Regions from separate parts of the Sanguibacter sp. Z1732 genome, predicted to be linked through region 2. Evidence: riboswitches for the same ligand, from Rfam matches in the RefSeq annotation. Region 2 holds a riboswitch; the other holds the start of a gene.
The links. Region 2 has a riboswitch for FMN ahead of ACRRRO_RS01415 (hypothetical protein). Riboswitches for the same ligand answer to the same signal wherever they lie in the genome.
Positions count from the first base shown of each region.

Region 1 (3,664 bases), 1.0 Mb from region 2:
TAGATGGTGGCCAGCGACACCACGTCGGTGCCGTGGCTGACCGCCTGCAGGATCTCATCGTTCCCGGCGATCACCACGTCCTCCTCCCCCGCTTCCAGAGCGCCGAACAGCGACTCCGAGGCGCCGTGGTGGCGCAGGTCCACCTCCAGACCCTCGGCCTCGAAGTATCCGGCGTCCTGCGCCAGGTAGAACGGCGCGAACTGCACGTCGGGGATGTAGGTCAGGCCGATGGTCACCTCGGTCGACTCCGCGGCGTCGGGTTGCTGCCCGGCGCCGGCTCCCTCCTCGTCCCCCGGCCCGGACTGTCCGGCGCAGCCCGCCAGCACGACGGCGAGTGCGGCCGCAGCGATCGTCCCCCGGGCGCGGGTGGTACGCCGTCGGCCCCGGTGGCCGCGGATGCGGGGGCGGGAGCGGCGGAGGGCGGCGGGTGCGTTCATGGTTCTCCTTACCAACGCAGTCGTCGTTCCAGGTAGCGGATCGCGAAGAAGAAGGTCATCGCCAACACCGACAGTGCGATGAGGACGGCGAACAGGCCGGCGGTGTCCTGCCGGTCCCGGTAAACCGTGAGCAGCATCCCCAGGCCCTGACCGCCCATCACGAACTCCCCGACCACAGCGCCGGTGACGGACAGGACGAAGCCGTTACGTACCCCGGCGAGCAGGGACGGCAGCGCCAGCGGTGCCTCGATGTGCCAGAGCAACCGGCCCCGGCCGGCTCCGTCCACCCGGGCCGCATCGATGACATCGGGGTCCAGCGTGGTCAGGCCGAGGGTCGTGTTGATCAGGATCGGGAAGAAGACCAGCAGGGCACATAACAGCGCGATCGGCACCAGGCCGTACCCGATCCACAGCACCAGCAACGGCGCCAGCGCCACGGCGGGGATCGCCTGGGTCGCGGCCACGTAGGGTCCCAGGGCGGCGGAGACAGCCGCCGAGCGGGCGATCAGGTAACCCAGCGGCACCGCGACCATGAACCCGATGAGACAGCCCAGCAGTGCCTCGGCCATGGTGGTGGTGGCGTATCCGGCCAGGCCACCCTCACGCCACTCGGTGAGCAGCCGCGGGCCCAGGGCGCTGGGCGCTGGCAGGGAACGGGAGTCCAACGACCACGCGAGGAGTTCCCAGCCCAGCAGCACCGAGATGCCGGCCACCACCGGGGCCAGGACGCTCAGCGCGGGTCCTGCTCGGGGCGCCACCAAGGTGACGGTGCTGCGGGCCACGGCGGCCTCTCCTTCCCAGGCGTGACCCGGGGTCCGCCTGGGTTGCGCGGCGCAACCTCGGCCGGCGCCGATACGTATCGGCGCCGCGTGCATCCTCCCCCATCCGGACTTTCACCGTCGGTCCCGGAATTCCACCAGGTCAACCGCCCGCCGCACGAATGCGTAGGCCGGGTCGCGGACTATCACCGCCGGTTCGGACTTTCACCGACCCCGGAGCACGTCTCTTGCTGACCTTATTGTGCCACATCCGGGTCCGGTCGTGCCCGCACGGCCCTTTCCCCGGGAGGCCCGTCAGGCCGGGTAGGCGGCGGTGGCGAGGTCGCGCAGGGCGGCGATTTCCGCGTTCGGGTCCGCGGCCCGGTACACCGCGGATCCGGCGACGAACATGTTCGCACCGGCGCCGGCGGCCTGGGCGATCGTGTCACGGGAGACCCCGCCGTCCACCTGCACCCACACGTCCAGGCCGGCTTGCTCGATCGCGCGTCGGGCCCGGGTGATCTTCGGCAGCATTGAGGTCAGGAACGGCTGGCCGCCGAACCCCGGTTCCACCGTCATCACCAGGACCATGTCGAACTCGCCGAGCAGGTCCAGGTAGGGCTCCACCGGGGTGTCGGGTTTCAGCGCGATCCCGGCGCGCGCACCTGCTTCACGCAGCCGCCGGGCCAGCCGGATCGGGGCGACGGACGCCTCGGCATGGAAGGTGACCGAGGCCGCACCCGCCTCGGCGAACTGCGGCGCCCAGGTGTCCGGGTCCTCAATCATCAGATGAACATCGGCCGGGGTGGAGACGTGCTCCAACAGTGCCCGTACCACCGGTAACCCGAACGTCAGGTTCGGGACGAAGTGGCTGTCCATCACGTCCAGATGCACGAAGTCGGCGTCGCTGATCCGTTCGACCTCCTCGGTGAGCCGGGACAGGTCCGCGTTCAGCACACTCGGTGAGATGAGGATCGCCATGGCTCGCCAGCCTACTTCCTCGACCGGCACCTCATGGCCGCGGCCGTCACCGCCGGATCAGTGCCAGGAACATCGCGTCGGTGCCGTGCCGGTGCGGCCACAGTTGCGCCATCGGCCCGGTGAGGTCATCGGGCGGGGTGACCGAGACCCGGCCGAGCGCGGCAGCGGCGCCCAGCAGCGTGGCGCCGGGGAAGTCTCGCAGCACGTCGGTGACCACCACACTGGTCTCGGCCATGTGCGGGGAGCAGGTGACGTAGGCCACCACTCCCCCGGGACGGACGGCGCGCAGGGCCGAGGTGAGCAGTTCCCGCTGCAGGGTGGTCAGTGCGGCCAGGTCCTGCAGGGTGCGACGCCACCGGGATTCGGGCCGACGGCGCAGCGCCCCCAGGCCGGTGCACGGCGCATCGACCAGGACGCGGTCGTACCGACCCGGCTCGGCGGTGCCCACGTCGCGACCATCACCGGTGCGCACCTCCAGTCCCGGCAGTACGCCTCGCACCGCCCGCACCGAGTCGGCCACCAGCGCCGCCCGGTGCGGGGCCAGTTCGTTCGCGGTGAGCACGCCTTCGGGCGCGCGTTCGGCGAGCAGGGCGCCCAGGAGTGCGGATTTGCCGCCCGGGCCGGCGCACAGGTCCAGCCAGGTGGAGCGGTGCCCTCCAGATCGGTGTCCGCCAGAGCCAGGGTGACCAGTTGGCTCCCCTCGTCCTGTACGCCGACGGTGCCGGCGCGCACGGCGGCCAAGGCGCCGGGGTCCCCGGAGGTCAGCATCTGCGCCGTCGGCGCCCACCGGCCCGGTGTGGCGGTGTCGGCGGGCAGGTCCCCGGGAACGGCCAGGCCGGGACGCAGGCACAACGAAACCGCCGGCGCGGTGTTGTTGGCCGCCAGCGCCGCCTCGACCTGGTCCGCGCCGGCCTCCGGTCCCAGTGCGGCCCGGATTGCCCGGACCACCCATGCCGGGTGGGAGTGGACCATGGCGGCGGCGTCCACGTCCAGTCCGGTGTCGGTGACCGGCCTGGGCAGTTGTGTGAGCCAGTGCTCCAGTGCATGTTCGCTGATCCGGCGCAGGATCGCGTTGACGAAGTTGCCCGGGCCGGCCCCGATGGTGCCTCGTGCCAGGGCGACGGACTCCGAGACGGCGGCGTGGTCGGGCACGCGCATCGCCAGGATCTGATGGGCGCCCAGCCGCAGCACCCGGGCCACCGCCGGGTCCAGGTCCCTGGCCGCCCGGTCCGAGACCAGGCCGATGATGGCGTCATAACGGCCCTGCAGTCGCAAGGTGCCGTAGGTGAGTTCGGTGGCGAACGCCGCATCACGCCCGCTGATCCCGCGTTCGCGTAGTAACGGTGGCAGCACCAGGTTGGCGTAGGCGTCGGACTCGGCGACCGCGGTGAGCACCTCCAGTGCCACCACACGTGCGGGGGAAGCCTGGGCGCGCGGGCTCCTGGTGCCCGTGCGGGCCCCGGGCGTACCGGACGCGTCCCCGCGGCT
Region 1 covers NZ_CP194857.1:3,387,485-3,391,148, reverse strand. The annotation lists partial or broken gene ACRRRO_RS17670 (ABC transporter substrate-binding protein) at 1-437, opposite strand, end outside; gene ACRRRO_RS17665 (ABC transporter permease) at 446-1,219, opposite strand; FMN riboswitch at 1,307-1,442, opposite strand; gene rpe (ribulose-phosphate 3-epimerase) at 1,511-2,176, opposite strand; partial or broken gene ACRRRO_RS17655 (RsmB/NOP family class I SAM-dependent RNA methyltransferase) at 2,223-3,664, opposite strand, start outside.
Region 1: linked by a shared signal. The riboswitch ahead of ACRRRO_RS17665 (ABC transporter permease) and the one ahead of ACRRRO_RS01415 (hypothetical protein) in region 2 are both predicted to bind FMN.

Region 2 (3,664 bases):
CAGCAAGGAGAGAAATGACCACGAACGATGATCTGTTCACCCGGGCACTCGGCGTCATCCCCGGGGGCGTGGACTCCCCGGTCCGTGCCTACGGCTCCGTTGGCGGCAACCCCCGCTTCGTCGCCGCGGCGTCCGGTGCTCGCATCACCGACGTCGAAGGACGCACCTACGTCGACCTTGTGGCCTCGTGGGGGCCGGCACTGCTCGGTCACGCGCACCCCGAGGTCGTCGCCGCCGTCCAGGACGCCGCGGCTGACGGGCTGTCCTTCGGTGCGCCCACGCTCGGTGAGATCGAACTGGCCGAGACCATCCGCGAACGGGTGCCCCCGGCGCAGCGGGTGCGCCTGGTCTCCACCGGAACCGAGGCCACGATGACGGCGGTGCGCCTCGCGCGGGGCGCCACGGGCCGTGACCTCGTCGTCAAGTTCGCCGGTTGCTACCACGGTCACGTCGACTCCCTGCTCGCCGAGGCCGGCTCGGGCGTGGCGACCTTCGGCCTACCTGGTTCCGCCGGGGTCCCGGCGGCAAGCGCCGCACAGACGATCGTGGTGCCGTACAACGACATCGGCGCGATCGAAGCGGTGTTCGCCGAGCGCGGCGAGGAGGTCGCCTGCGTGATCACCGAGGCCGCACCGGCCAATATGGGCGTTGTCGCACCCGCTGCCGGGTTCAATGCGGCCCTGCGGCGTCTCACCGCGCAGCACGGTGCGCTCCTCGTTCTCGACGAGGTGCTGACCGGATTCCGCGTCGGTCCGGCGGGCTGGTGGGGGCTCGAGGGTGCCGAGGAGTCCTGGGCCGCGGACCTCATGACGTTCGGCAAGGTCGTCGGCGGCGGGATGCCGCTGGCCGCGGTTGGGGGTCGTGCAGAACTCATGGAACTCCTTGCCCCGACCGGGCCCGTCTACCAGGCCGGGACCCTGTCCGGGAACCCGCTGGCAACCGCGGCCGGGCTCGCGACGCTCCGGCTCGCCGACGCGAGCGTCTACGCGCACGTCGACCGCGTGGCGGGCGTCATCGCGCAGGCTGCCGGGCAGGCCCTCTCCGCGGCGGGTGTGCCGCATGTGGTCAACCGGGCCGGGAACCTCTTCTCCGTGTTCTTCGGTCCGGACGCCGCGACCGGTGGCGTCCACGACTACGCCGGTGCCACGGCGCAGGAGTCGTGGCGCTATCCGGCATTCTTCCAGGCGATGCTACAGGCGGGGGTGGCCCTGCCGCCGAGCGTGTACGAGGCGTGGTTCCTCAGCGCAGCACACGACGACAACGCTGTGGACGTCATCCTCGAGGCGTTGCCGCGCGCGGCCCGGTCCGCCGCCCGGGCGCTGCCACCTGGTTGATGACGCCGGCGCCGCGGTGCACGGCGGTTTGGCTGTCCCTGGGAAGTGTGCCATGCTGCTGTCCAAGCAACACGTGCTCCGGGGTCGGTGAAATTCCGAGCCGGCGGTGACAGTCCGCGACCCGCGCGTCTGATGACAAGCGGTTGACCTGGTGGAACTCCGGGACCGACGGTGAGAGTCCGGATGGGAGGCAGCACTGTTGGCGCCGCCGTCGAACGACGACGGCGCCAGTGGCATCGTGCGTCCTCAGGCACCCCGGCTCACACCGAGGCAAGAGGAGACCAGGTGCCGGACGACGCTATCAACCGGGCGCTCCAGCGCGCGCTCGTGCTCGCTCGGCGGGGACCGCAGCGCGGTGGCAACCCCCGCGTGGGGTGCGTCATCATCGGTTCCTCCGGCGCCGTCCTCGCTGAGGGTTGGCACCACGGTGCCGGAACCGAACACGCAGAGGCCGCAGCCATGGCGGCGGCTGACCGTTCCACGCTCCGGGGTGCGACCGCCGTCATCACTCTGGAGCCCTGTCACCACAGCGGACGCACCGCGCCCTGTTCGCAGGCGCTGCTCTCAGCCGGGATCGCCCGGGTCGTGTATGCGGTCCGCGACCCCGATCCGGTCGCCGCCGGTGGCGCACAGTGGCTCCGGTCGCAGGGGTTGGAGGTTCGCACCGCACGGGAGGCGGAGGTGCCCGACGACGTCGTCCGCGGTGCCGAAGCACTCACCGAGGCCTGGGTCACCGCCGTGGAGCGTCGGACGCCGTGGGTCCTGGGCAAGATGGCGGCCAGCCTGGACGGCCGGGTCGGGCGGTGGACGGCACCTCGAAGTGGATCACCGGACCGGTCGCCCGCGACCATGCCCACGCGGTGCGCGGTGACGTGGACGCCATCGTCGTGGGCACAGGCACCGTCATCGCCGACGACCCCGCGCTCACCGCACGCCGGGCCGGCGGCACGCTGGCAGACCACCAGCCGCTGCGGGTGGCCGTCGGCCATCGTTCCGTGCCCGCCTCAGCCGCGATCCGCAACGGCCCGGGGGACTGGCTCCACCTCACGACACGCGACATCCCCTCGGTCCTCGCGCGGCTCTGGGATGTCGGCGCCCGCCGCGTCCTGATCGAGGGCGGCCCGACCCTCCTCGGGGCCGCCGTGCGCGCCGGCGTGGTGGACGAACTGCACAGCTACGTCGCGCCGGTCCTGCTCGGAGCGGGCCCGGCCGCCGTCCCCGACCTCGGTGTGTCAACCCTCGCTGACGCGCACCGCCGACACACGACCGACGCACAACACCTGGGTGAGGACATCCTCGTCGTCACCCGACGAGCCTGAGGAGTTCTGGCGATGTTCACCGGACTTGTCGAGGAGGTCGGAACCGTTGACGACCGGACCGATCTTGACGGCGCCGCCGTTCTCGCTGTCACCGCGACCACCGTCCTCGAGGACCTGCGCACCGGCGACTCCATCGCGGTCTCCGGGACATGCCTGACTGTCACCGAACTGGACGAGCGCGGCTTCACCGCCGACGTCATGCCCGAGTCGCTGCGCCGGACGACCCTCGGTTCGCTGGCGCCCGGCGACCCGGTCAACCTCGAACGCGCAGTTCGCGTGGATGCTCGGCTGGGCGGCCACGTCGTCCAGGGGCACGTCGATGGCGTCGGCACGGTCCTGCAGCGCAGACCCGGCCCCCGATGGGACGAGGTCGACCTCGGGATGCCCGTCGCCCTCGCCCGGTATGTGGCCGAGAAGGGATCCATCACCGTCGAAGGGGTATCGCTCACGGTGACGTGGGCCGGCGACGAGGCCTTCGGAGTCGCGCTCGTCCCCACAACTCTGGAGCGGACCACCCTCGGTACGCTGGCTCGGGGGGACAGGGTCAACCTCGAGGTCGACGTCGTCGCCAAGTACGTCGCACGCCTACTCTCGGTGAGGGCTGACGTGTGAGTGTCGCGAAGGTTCCTGCGCGATCGGTGCCCTCGGGTGGCGCGGTTTCAGCGCACCGGGAACGCGTCGACGCCGCTCTGGCGTGCCTGCGCGACGGGCGCCCTGTTCTCGTGGCCGACGACCGGGACCGGGAGGACGAGGTCGACGTCGTCCTTCCCGCGGCGACGGCCACCACCACATGGGTTGCCTGGACCATCCGGCACACCTCGGGCTACCTGTGCGCCCCGCTTCCCGAGCACCGGGCCGACCACCTGGAGCTGCCGGTCATGGTGCGCCGCACCCAGGATCCACGCGGCACGGCGTACACCGTGTCCGTCGATGCCTCCGGCGGCGTGGGCACCGGCATCTCAGCGGCGGATCGCGCAACGACCCTGCGAGTGCTCGCCGACCCGACCGCCG
Region 2 covers NZ_CP194857.1:212,001-215,664, reverse strand. The annotation lists partial or broken gene hemB (porphobilinogen synthase) at 1-18, shown strand, start outside; gene hemL (glutamate-1-semialdehyde 2,1-aminomutase) at 15-1,334, shown strand; FMN riboswitch at 1,406-1,533, shown strand; partial or broken gene ACRRRO_RS01415 (hypothetical protein) at 1,518-1,895, shown strand; gene ACRRRO_RS01410 (RibD family protein) at 2,138-2,653, shown strand; gene ACRRRO_RS01405 (riboflavin synthase) at 2,666-3,265, shown strand; gene ribB (3,4-dihydroxy-2-butanone-4-phosphate synthase) at 3,292-3,664, shown strand, end outside.